2 regions of the Pseudoalteromonas sp. SR45-6 genome follow, and region 2 is predicted to be linked to the other one. Evidence: predicted binding sites of a transcription regulator. Region 2 holds the regulator's gene; the other holds the start of a gene.
The links. Region 2 encodes ArgR, which controls arginine synthesis, uptake and breakdown. Its sites were predicted from a motif close to ANTGAATANNTATTCANT; they were not measured.

Region 1: H5158_RS04045 (arginase family protein) is a predicted target of ArgR. The motif match lies at 1,866-1,883, and genes of this name have one in related genera.

Annotation. Positions count from the first base shown of each region.
Region 1 is NZ_JACJDM010000005.1:72,545-78,916, reverse strand. It holds gene H5158_RS04050 (ABC transporter substrate-binding protein) at 1-697, opposite strand, end outside; gene H5158_RS04045 (arginase family protein) at 732-1,844, opposite strand; gene udp (uridine phosphorylase) at 2,274-3,029, shown strand; gene cdd (cytidine deaminase) at 3,010-3,942, opposite strand; gene H5158_RS04030 (hypothetical protein) at 3,991-4,368, opposite strand; gene ppc (phosphoenolpyruvate carboxylase) at 4,768-6,372, opposite strand, start outside.
Region 2 is NZ_JACJDM010000013.1:27,678-34,049, forward strand. It holds gene cgtA (Obg family GTPase CgtA) at 1-281, opposite strand, end outside; gene rpmA (50S ribosomal protein L27) at 423-680, opposite strand; gene rplU (50S ribosomal protein L21) at 697-1,008, opposite strand; gene ispB (octaprenyl diphosphate synthase) at 1,431-2,402, shown strand; gene mdh (malate dehydrogenase) at 2,483-3,418, opposite strand; gene argR (transcriptional regulator ArgR) at 3,643-4,110, shown strand; gene H5158_RS08225 (Dyp-type peroxidase) at 4,130-5,029, opposite strand.

The DNA.
Region 1 (6,372 bases), on a different contig from region 2:
GCGTGATCTTGAGTCTTAAAATTGGTGTTAACTTGTCAGTAACCTGCCTTTTAGACTGTTCAAATTTAACGCGTTGTTCAGGTAATACGACGATATCGATAGTGCTTTGACGGCTTTGAACTATTTTAAAAATATTATCAAAACTATTCATCAGCATTAGATTTACACCTTCTTCAAAGCCCTGTGATAATAAAAAGTGATGGCTGTAATTATCTTTTAATACCGCAATTCGGTATTGCTTTGCTTGCTCTAGGGAATCGATAACGATGCTTTTCGAATTCAAAGCATAAAGATAAGTGTTCAACTGTGCTAATTCTGCAATCCAAATAAATTGCTTTTCACGAGAAGTTGAGCGCGCCATAGAAAAAATGCACGTTTGCGGATCGCGCAGTACCATATTAAATGCGGTACTCCAACTATACACTGAGATTGTATAATCGAGTGTTGAAGAAGCTAACACCATTTGAACTTTATCAGCGATATAGCCAACAAGTTGTTCGTTTTCATCAAGATATTGAGCAGGCGGAAAATATTCCGTCACCACATTTAATTTAGCGAGACTTTGATTACTTAAGATTATAAATAAAAAATAACACCACTTAGCCACTCTTGCCCCACCGATTATTACTTTAAGCATCTGTTGATGTAAATTAAATATAACGGCAAATAGCTGATTTGTGAATTTAAAAAGCAGCATGCCGTAGCAGGCTGCTTAAATGAACTGTTATTGACTATGCGCGGTTCATGGCATTAATTAAAAATGCTGAAATTTTTGCACCTTCTCTAAGCGTTGTATCTGAACTCGATTGACCAATCAGTGAACTGTCAGTAAATGGGGCAATTTCCATCATATCAGCGCCAGTGATCGGAAATTCATCAGCCAAAGCAACCAAGATATCCAAAGCATGCTGCGGCGTTAAACCGTTCCCTTCGGGTGTGCCTGTTGCTGATGCAAACTCTTCATCGAGGGCGTCAATATCAAAGCTGACGTAGAGTTCATCAACATTGTCAGCTTTAAGCTGAGCAATGACTTCTGCGGCAATTGCCGGTGCGCCTCGTTCGATGATCTCATGGGCCCAATGTTGTTTAACGCCAAAGGTAGATTCCCAGTGCTCTTTTGGCTTACCGCTTGAACGAATACCAAATTGGATCAGATGATGCGGTGCAGGTAAAAACTCTAAAATATGAGTGCACCACGAGCCAAAACATAAATCGATACCTAAACGCTCAACGAGTAAATCGGTATGCGCATCAAAGTGAATAATCGCAGTGCGTTTACCTTGCGCACGCTTTGCCTTCAAATACGCTTTAGTTAACGGGTAACTAATTGAATGATCACCACCAATACCAAAAATGCCTTTATCAGTAAACGTTGCATAAAAGCTATCGCATACATCTTCAGTGATAGACAACGGGCTGACATAATACTCACTGCTTGGATTATCATATAATGCCTGTTGGCAATTACTGATAGTCGCGTCGTTTAAATATTTATCATGCAGTAAATGTGGGATAACCCTTACATCACCTAAATCAAACGACTTTGCCTGAGGCTGCTGATCAATCAATGTTGAGCGTAAAAACAATGGCCCCCAGTTGGCGCCGCGTAAAATGCCACCACCACAGTCAGAGCTAATACCTAAAGTCACCGCTTTATGCTCACTTTGACTAAGTGTATCGAGTGATGCACGCCATAGCGTATCGATATTATCTTCTTGCCCATACAGTTTCATACGCAGCGCCGCTTTACGTTCTTTTGCAGTATTAACCGTAAAAACGCCATCGCCCGGCGGACATAAACAGTGCTCAACTTTACTTTTAAATGTGTGCCATTGTGTGCTCATTGCAATTCCTTACTGTGTGCTTTTGCGTAGTTATGCAAAAGAGCGTTGTTGAAAATAAAATTAATAAAAGATTAACGCGCCGATTTTCACTCGCAATTTTATTACTCTCGCCGCTTTAGCTACATTTTAAATAACTATATAAACCTCTAAAATAACAATTGGTTATACTTATTTATCCAACAACGTATAAACTAAAATAGAGTGCCTAGTAGGATTGATATAGTGTCTATGAATACAAGTCAACTACCGGCGATGACACAAATTAAAGTCAGTTGCTTGAATATTCAAAGAGAATGAATAAATTTGATAACGGACATCCGTCCTGTACAAGGCAATGCATTGTGGTAATTATGCTAAATTGATAACAACTCTTTATAAATTAGCGTTATTAACTGACGTTAGAACAAAAGTTATAAATAAGGCCCCGCTATGGAAAAGGTATTTCACTTAGGACTCACCCGCGACGATCTACACGGTGCAAAACTTGCAATTGTACCGGGCGATCCAGATCGTGCAGCACGTATTTCAACTTTTCTCGAAAACCCAACTTGCCTCGTCCAAACCCGAGAGTTTCATGCTTACTTAGGTCAACTTAACGGTAACTCTGTGGTTATTTGCTCAACCGGTATTGGTGGTCCTTCAACCTCCATTGCAGTAGAAGAGCTGGCGCAATTGGGAGTTGAAACATTCTTACGAATTGGCACAACTGGCGCTATTCAACCTCATATTAATGAAGGTGATATTTTAATCAGCCAAGCATCTGTGCGTTTAGATGGTGCGAGCCAACATTTTGCGCCATTGAACTACCCTGCGGTGTCTGACTTTTTCGCCACTCAAGCGATGGTAAATGCGTGCGGTAATTTAGGCATTGATTTTCATATTGGTATTACTGCATCAAGCGATACTTTTTACCCAGGTCAAGAACGTTACGACACTTACTCGGGTTATGTACCAAAAGCATTTCAAGGTAGCTGTGAAGAATGGCAAAAGCTGGGCGTGATGAACTATGAAATGGAATCAGCAACCTTATTTACAATGTGTGCAGCACTGGGGCTAAAAGCCGCCTGTGTAGCTGGTGTGTTGGTTAATCGTACTCGCCAAGAAATCCCCAATGTAGATCACGGCGAGATTGAGAAAAAATCAGTCGCCGTGGTACTCGAAGCCGCTAAACTGCTGTTGGCTTAATATTTAAACTAATACTTTGTAGTACTGGCAAATCAGTGTAACTTGCCAGTACTGCTTGACTGACACTTAACTGATTTCCCTTACCCTGCGTTTGTAGTAACTCAATCCCTTTGACAACATCTTTAGTCATTGCCAAACCGGCTAAATGCAATTGACTCACCGCACTTTGCAGTGGTGATAAGCTCGGGCTATACGCGGCATTTTCCGCATAACAACCATAAAAATTACCATTTTCGAAAGTACTAATTTTCACTGCGCTGTAATTTTCAGAGTAAGGTACATATGCAGCCAACGCATAACTTAACAACGTTTTATCCAGTTCATCAGTTACAACAAATTCATGCTGTTGTGGAGCGGGGTTAAACAAGCTATAAGAATTACCTAAATCTTGCGGACCAAATGAGTGAGGGAGTAAATCAGCCAGCTTGAATTGCTGCTGCGGTAATAAAATATCAAAGCTCTGCGCATCAGCCAACTCATTCATAAATTGACGACAATAACCACATGGCGCATCACTGATAGCAATTTTAGCTATTTTTTTCGCGCCATTGAGCCAAGCGTTATTAATTGCCGATTGCTCAGCATGAACCACTAAGCTTAATGCTTGTTGTGCAAATTCAACATTCGCCCCAAAATAAAAATGTTGCTCACCGTGTTTATCGTAGCCAACTACAATTGCCCCAACAAAAAAATGTGAAATAGGCACAACTGCAAATTTTGCAGCAATAGGTAAACAGGCACGCAGTATAACCTCGACAGGTTGCTTATATTGCGCGCACAAAGCTGTGATATCAGCGGTATTTAAAATACCCTTGTGCTGTTTTACGTGAAGATATAACTGCTGCTGTTGTTTTTCACTGAAGCTAAAAACGCAGCTAGTTTGAGTACTTACTGTAGGCGTTAATGAAGACATAGACTAGTTTTATGATTTAATGGCTAACTAGTTTAGAAGGTTCAACGCTTAAATGCTAGGTTGATTTACTAACCAATTTTTCGCGCTGTTAAAACAATCAAAATTTTCTGCTTTTATATCAAAGCGCTGTGCTTTTTGCAAAAACAAATCGTGCATAAAACCATCAAAACTAACGACGCGAGCAATAAAGCAACTAGCTAACCACTGAGATACTGCTGGCATAATAGTCAGCAGTTCACTTGCCGGAAATTTATGCGTTAATTCAGACACATCAACGAGTAATTTATTACTGCCGTAAATAGATACATACTGCTGCGCAATTTGATAAAAGTTCATCACATCCTGTGCACTTGCCGTCCCTCTAAGCGTCATCATTATTAATGACGTAGATGCATCATACGTGATGCAAGTAGACACATTTGACATAATTACTACTCGATTATTAGTACAATTGCCATAAAATGACAAAACAACCGACATTCTAGATAAAAAAAACAGACAGTCAATATCTAGTAGCAAATCAGGTCTGACCAGAGCGTTAATACAGAATAAAGGATGGTTTTTTTTGCTAAAATGATACCAAAAAATACCTTGTTGTAACTAAGTTATAACCTGAAACAGCTTAACGATAGGAAGTAACTGTATTCAATACATCTAAGCTGAACTAAGATTAAATAAGATGTTTAATGCGGATAAATATAACTTACTTGGTAATATATGCGCCGAACCTTACCAGCACAGCGCACTGTTAGTGCTCAATTAACTAATTAATGGACCTCTCGCTGCTAAACACAGCAAAGAAGTCCACACTTAATTATTGGATAATCAACCGGTATTACGCATACCTGCAGCAATCCCAGTCATAGTAATCATTAACGCGTTATCAATGTCACCAGAGCTGCCTTCTGCCGCTTCGCGCGAACGTTTTAACAACTCAACTTGAAGCACATTCAATGGATCCGTATACGGGTTGCGCAAACCAATAGACTCTTTTATCCAAGGTTGATCGGCAAGCAAACTTTGCTGTGGACTTAACGATTGTACCAGTGAAATAGCCTGCTTGAGCTCTTTACGCAGTTTTTCACCTAGTGGTTTGTATTGCTCTTCAACTAAAGCGTCGTCGTAATGCGCACTTAACCAACAGTCCGCTTTACTGAATACCATTTCAAGCATTTCTAGACGGGCTCTGAAAAACGGCCAGCGTTGACTCATCTCATTAAGGGTGTCTATGCCGTGTTTTTCAAGTGCAGCTTGTAAACCAGTTAGTGCCCCAAGCCATGCTGGTAGCATTAAGCGATTTTGACTCCAAGCAAAAATCCACGGAATAGCTCGCAGGCTTTCAACACCACCATTGGGATTACGCTTTGCTGGACGCGAACCAAGCGGTAATTTTGATAGTTCCTGCTCTGGTGTTGCCATTCTAAAGTACGGCACAAAGTCTTCATCAAAACGCACTACATTACGGTAATGCTCACATGACTTTTCACTGATCAACGCCATTACATCACGCCATTCATCTTTTGGCTCTGGTGGTGGTAACAAATTACTTTCAAGCACAGCACCGGCATAGATGTTTAGACTTTCCAGCGCCACATTAGGTAGGCCAAATTTAAAGCGGATCATCTCCCCTTGTTCGGTAACACGCAGGCCACCTTTGAGTGAACCTGGTGGCTGTGAACGCAAGGCTTGCGCAGCAGGTGCGCCACCACGGCCAACAGTACCACCACGGCCATGGAATAATATCAGCTCAATACCACGTTGCTCTGCCAATTGTACAAGCTTATCCATTGCCTCGTATTGCGCCCACCCGGCAGCCATCATCCCAGCATCTTTGGCTGAATCTGAGTAACCTATCATAACATTCTGTATGCCCTCAGCTTGGCCTCGATACCAGTTATTATCTAGCAATTGAGTAATAACATCGCTGCCTGCATTTAAGTCATCTAAGGTTTCAAATAATGGCGCAACAGGCAGTTTAAAACTACAACCACTTTCTTTTAATAGCAGTTGTACTGCTAATACATCAGAGGCTGTGCGTGCCATTGAAATAATATATAAACCAAACGTCGACGCATCTTGCTTGGCGATTACATCAAAGGTGTCGAGGACTTCTTTTACATCAGCGCTTGGTTGCCAATGTTTAGGAATAAGCGGGCGACGAGAGTTAAGCTCGGCTAATAAAAATGCCTGCTTATCTTCTTCTTGCCATTGGTCGTAATCACCTAAACCCAAATAACGAGTGAGCTCTGAAAATACCTGACTGTGGCGTGATGAGTCTTGGCGCACATCTAGTTTAGCTAAACGAATACCAAAGCTATTAATACGACGTAACACATCTAATAATAAGCCATTGGCTACCACCGCAATGTTACTCTTAAGCAAAGAACGGTAGCATGCCTCAAGCGGCTGCTTTAACTGCTCAATGTCAGT
Region 2 (6,372 bases):
GTACCTACAGGCACCATCACATATAAGTCATCAGCCTTTTTACCGGTACAGTTACGACTGCGGCCATTAGTACCACGTTCAGCTCTATGAAAACGCTCAAACTGATAATCGATAAGGGTATTTAAGTTTTCATCAGCTTGTAGATAAACACTACCACCATCTCCACCGTCACCGCCGTCTGGTCCACCATCTGGGACATATTTTTCACGACGGAAAGATACGATGCCGCTGCCACCGTCTCCAGCTTCTGCGCGAATTTCTACTTCATCTACAAACTTCATGATTACTCACTTTAGGGATTGGCTTGTTAATTTCACTATTATATACCTAAGCCAAGCTGATTGCAGGCTTGGCTTAGGTATATATTTATTTTCAAAACAAAAAACCCCGCAAAGGCGGGGTTTTTTAAGAACCGATTCTGATTACTCAGATACGATGCTTACGTATTTACGGTTTAAAGGACCTTTTTGTTCAAACTGAACTTTACCATCTGCTTTTGCGAAGATAGTGTGGTCTTTACCGATACCTACGTTTGTGCCAGCATGGAATTTAGTTCCACGTTGACGAACAATGATGCTACCCGCTAGAACTGATTCGCCACCAAAACGCTTAACACCAAGGCGTTTGCTTTCTGAATCGCGACCGTTACGAGTACTACCAGCTGCTTTTTTATGTGCCATTTCTAAGTACCTCTAATTAAGCGCTAATGCCAGTGATTTTAACTTCTGTGAACCATTGACGATGGCCCATTTGCTTACGAGAATGCTTACGGCGTCTAAATTTAACAACCTTAATCTTCTCACCGCGACCATGTGAAACAACCTCAGCTGTTATTTTACCACCGTTTACGAACGGTACACCGATCTCGATTTTCTCACCATCAGCAACTAAAAGTACTGAATCAAATTCAACTGCTGCACCAGTCTCAACGTCTAATTTCTCAAGACGAATTGTTTGACCTTCAGTCACACGGTGCTGTTTACCACCACTTTGGAAAACCGCGTACATAATTAACTCCGTCTGTGCGCCCTCAAATCGACGCAACTAAAATATTATTCAATAGGGCGCGAAGTTTACGCTAATGTGCAAAAACTAGCAAGCCTGTTTTATTAATTAAATGAATAAAAAATAGCTGCATTGAAGGCGATTCAATATTTTCACCTATTTTATATTAAATTGGCATTATGCCAAGCCTTTTTAGCGTTTCATGACAAATAAATTACACCACGAACAAACACGCGCTAAGAATAAAAAACAACCATGTTGAATTACCGTAAATTTTCTCAAATATAAAAGTTATCTTTACTAATTAAGGCTAAATTAAGCTACTTAACCGTGTTTTTTCAGCGAATCGTCACAAACTGTCGAGCAAAGCTGTTTTTTGTTGTACAATCAGCCCCGTATACCCATTAAAATTGGCTCGGAGATCAATGGATATAAAAGCTATCCAGGCGTTAATCGAAAACGATATGAATGACGTCAATCAACTAATTTACGCGCAAATGCGCTCTGATGTAGCATTAGTCAATCAACTAGGCTTATATATAGTAAACAGCGGCGGCAAGCGTGTTCGCCCTATGTTGGCTATTTTAGCGGCTAAAGCACTTGGCTATGAAGGCAAAGATCATGTTACTTTAGCAACTATTGTTGAATTTATTCACACAGCTACATTACTACATGATGATGTCGTTGATGAATCAAATTTACGCAGAGGAACACCGACGGCAAATGCTGAGTTTGGTAATGCAGCCAGTGTACTTGTTGGTGACTTTATCTACACCCGCTCATTTCAGCTAATGGTTGGTATTGGTAAAATGCAAGTTATGCAAATACTCGCTGATGCAACCAACGTGATTGCCGAAGGTGAAGTACTGCAATTAATGAACTGTAACGACCCTGATACCACCGAAGATAGCTACATGCAGGTAATTTACTCTAAAACAGCTAAATTATTTGAAGCTGCAACAGGCCTTGCTGCGATTATTACCGAAAAAGACGACTCGACACTGCAAGCGCTTAATCTTTACGGTATGCATTTAGGAACCGCTTTTCAATTGGTGGATGATGTACTTGATTACAATGCTGATGCTGAGCAGTTAGGTAAAAACATCGGTGATGATCTGGCCGAAGGCAAACCTACCCTGCCACTACTTTATGCTATGCGCCACGGTAATGCTGAGCAAGTACAGTTGATCCGTGATGCTATTGAGCACAGTAATGGTATGGATCACTTAGAAGCTATTCTAAGTACCCTCAATGAAACCAAAGCACTTGAGTTTACGATGAATAAAGCCAACGAAGAAGCTGATAAAGCGATTGCGTGTTTATCTGTATTAGATGAATCACCGTATAAAGAAGCACTCGTTAGCTTGGCTCGTATTGCCGTTGATCGTAATCACTAATAAACACCTAATGTATAAAAATCCTTCGAGCATAAAAAAGCCTGCAAATGCAGGCTTTTTTGTATCAATCGTCTTAGCAATTAAGCGTTGATGAAATCAACACCTTCTTGGATGTCTTTTTTCAGCGTATCAAGCATGTCGTTTTTAGCTTGCTCTTCAAATGCGCTTAGTTCACCGTAAGAAAGAATTTCTTCTACGCCGTTTTTACCTAAACGTACTGGGTGTGCAAAGTATGCAGCATCGCCATTTTCAACAGCAACGTAAGCGTAATCTACAACGTCTTCACCTTGTAAGCCTTTAACTAAAGACATACAAAAACGTGCAGCAGCAGCGCCCATTGATAATGTTGCAGAACCACCGCCAGCTTTTGCATTTACTACTTCAGTACCTGCATTTTGGATACGTGGAGTAAGCGCAGCAACTTCTTCATCAGTGAAAGTAACGCCTTCAACTTGAGATAGTAACGGAAGGATTGTTGTGCCTGAGTGACCACCAATTACTGGTACTTTCACAGTTGCAACGTCAACACCTTTAAGTTCAGCTACAAATGCTTCTGAACGGATCACATCAAGAGTGGTAATACCGAAAACACGTTTCGCGTCGTAAGTACCTGCTTTTTTGAATACTTCCGCAACAATTGGCACTGTGCCATTTACTGGGTTAGTGATAATACCCACTAATGCTTTTGGACAGTTAGCAACAATACCTTCTGCTAATGTTTTAATAATACCAGCATTAACATTAAATAAATCAGCGCGGTCCATACCAGGCTTACGTGGCATACCAGCAGGGATAAGAACGATATCACAACCAGTTAACGCTTGATCTAGTGCATCAACACCAAAGCCTGCAACTTTAACGTCTGTTGGGATATGAGAAAGATCAACAGCAACACCAGGAACAACTGGAGCAACATCATAAAGTGATAATTCAGAACCAGCTGGTAAGCCTGTTTTTAATAATAAAGACAACGCTTGGCCGATACCGCCAGCAGCACCTAATACAGCAACTTTCATTGGAATTCTCCGTAATTTGAGGTAGGAAATATTTGTGGCTCTAAAGATAATGAAATTAACGACTAAAGACAAATTTATCCTGCTTATTTCACATATAATTTAGACCATAGTTGTAAACTTGCTGGTTTACAGCACTAAAATCCATCGCAAAAGCAAACAACTACTGCATAAGTATGCAATATTGTGTACAATTAGCGCATCACTTATGAATAAGAACCTATAATATGCAACCACAAGATAAACAAGAAGCATTAGTAAAGGCCTTTAAGGCACTTTTAAAAGAAGAAAACTTTGGTTCACAAGGTGAGATTGTTGACGCCCTAAAAGAGCAAGGCTTTGATAATATTAGTCAAAGTAAGGTGTCGCGGATGTTAAGCAAGTTTGGCGCGGTACGCACTCGTAATGCCAAACAAGAAATGGTCTATTGTTTGCCTGCTGAAATGGGCGTACCTACAGCGAAAAGCCCATTACGTCAGTTAGTGATTGATATAATGCATAACGAAATGATGATCATTATTCGAACCAGCCCAGGAGCTGCACAATTAATTGCTCGGCTATTAGATTCATTAGGTAAAGCAGATGGCGTACTAGGCACCATTGCTGGTGACGATACTATTTTTATCGCTCCAGCTAAAGTATCTGAAATTGATGTAACTCTTGAACGCGTGCGTATTTTATTTGATACGGTATAAGTCTACCGATTCAAACTTTTTACAGCTGCTTTAAAAAGTTAATTGATGGGGCAAAAAACGCAGACCCCATATCGGCTTGAGTAAAATCAAGCCAATGATCGTAGCAATCGCCATCACCTAATCGACTTCGTAATACTTGCTCAAATGCATTTCCCTGTGCTGCATAACTAATCGCTAATATACCCTGTTCGTAAACGTCACCATAAGGCATGTTTTGATTTAATTGCAGTGGTTGCCCTTGCTCATCTTTTAACTCAGTGCGTACAGCATGACTATTTTCAGTCGCTGGCATAATCAAGGTATTATCTAAGCGAGTGCGTCCCATTATTTGTTCTTGCTCACTCAGTGGTAGGTTTTGCCACACACTTAAATCATGCTTATAGCGCTGTATATGTACGTAACTGCCTTGATCTTCAAAATGGTTGGGTTTATTGATTAACGCTGTGATGCGCTTTTGGCGACCATGAGGAGTGTCACCACCGAGTATAAAACCATTAAAATCGCGACCATCTAAAAATCGAAAGTTTCTCACTTGCTCAACCAATTCAACATCGGGGGCAAATAACTTGAGAATTTGCAAAGCAAATAAATGGTTTACATCTTCCCTATCGGAACGAATTTGGACAAATAAATCAAAAGGCTGAGCCCCCATAATATGATCATTATGAGTAATATTAGGAAAGCTCTGTAATTCACTAGGCAGAAATTCAGGCAGAATATGCGGCCAGTACTGCGCCCCTACTGCAACTAGGCTGGAGAGCATCGATTCAGAAAACTGATCTGAAAACTCATCTTGGATAGCGCTAACGTATTTTAATTTTTTGCGTAATGACTCATCGTGGCCATCAAATACATTAAAAAACAAATGTAAACCGTGCAAGTTTGCTTCAGCACAAATTCCAGATTGCGCTTGCGCCATGATATTTCCTTAACTCAAAATCTCATACACGGCGTTTTTAATGAAATTAAAAATACTAAAACACTTAATCTGCGAAAAAGTTAACCGTGTGTGGTGTTATTTTTATTGTCACCTACTCATTTGCTAAAATGATTGGCCCAACTAAACAGCAACTTCAATTTATTGTCCATCGTTCATAACTTTATACACAAAATGCAGAGCAACAAAACGACGGTTTAAAATAGTCACCGTATTTGCACTACAGCCTTGTGATTGAAAAGGTATTAACTCAAGATGGTATGGGCGAACACAAAGTTACCCAACTTGCTTTACTCGACGATAAGTAACTAATGACTCAGCCCCCGTAAGCAGTACGATATTCAGTTGCTGTTAATACATCTGCACCCAAGTATATGCCCTGACCAAGAAATTCTGCAACTACCTTTGAGCTTGAAGCGCTAAATAGCGGCTCAAACGTGTCTTGTTGAGCAATTTCCCCACAATTCATAGCCGCTAATTTATCGGCAAGTCGCATTTATTTTAAAGAATTACAAAGCGCCTTAATAGATATTGGTTTTTAATCATTTAAGGGATATATGCAATAAACTTAAACCATATACGATTAGAAATCGTCTAAGCAACACTACAATTACATCCACTATTAAAGGCAACCACGCCCATAATGGAAATCACTTGTGCGATATATCTCACGGTTATGACAGCTATTGAGTATAAAGCATCATAAAAAAAGTCTAAAAACAAACTAACCACATGAAATATAATAACTATTATTAAATTTCAAAATAATGACTGTATTTTCATTACTATTTTTAGCCTATTTTGTTTGCCGATACTCTCTATACTTACTTCATCGGTTAAGCAGTGACGCTTAAATGAGTAAACGGACAAGGAATGATTACTCATAAACCTCGAATTAAAGGTTACGTTAGGAAAAAATGGATTCACGGACAGGCTCAGGATGAGTAGCACTAAGGATAGTAAATATACGGACAGCGTCAAGATGATGCGAAAAGGAATAACAACAGGGCTCGCAAGAGAGTTGTTAAACAGGATGTTATAAAAGCGGACAGATGGACAGGCCCTAAAGGGTATCGCAATGGAACTGTTAACTAAGGGATAGCATCAGGACGATGCGTAAAGGACTGGTAATAGAGATTACCAAAAAGGATCAAAAGGAAGCACATAGGACAGAGGCACGGATAGCCTATATCACGCAGAACGAATAAGTAACAGTGTGATCACATGGATAAGTAAAGTTTAGGAGTTGATTAAGTTCAATTGCAGGATGCAAAAAATTAGAAGATTCCGCAAGCGCGACTAGAGATAGTTCGCGCTTTTCTTTT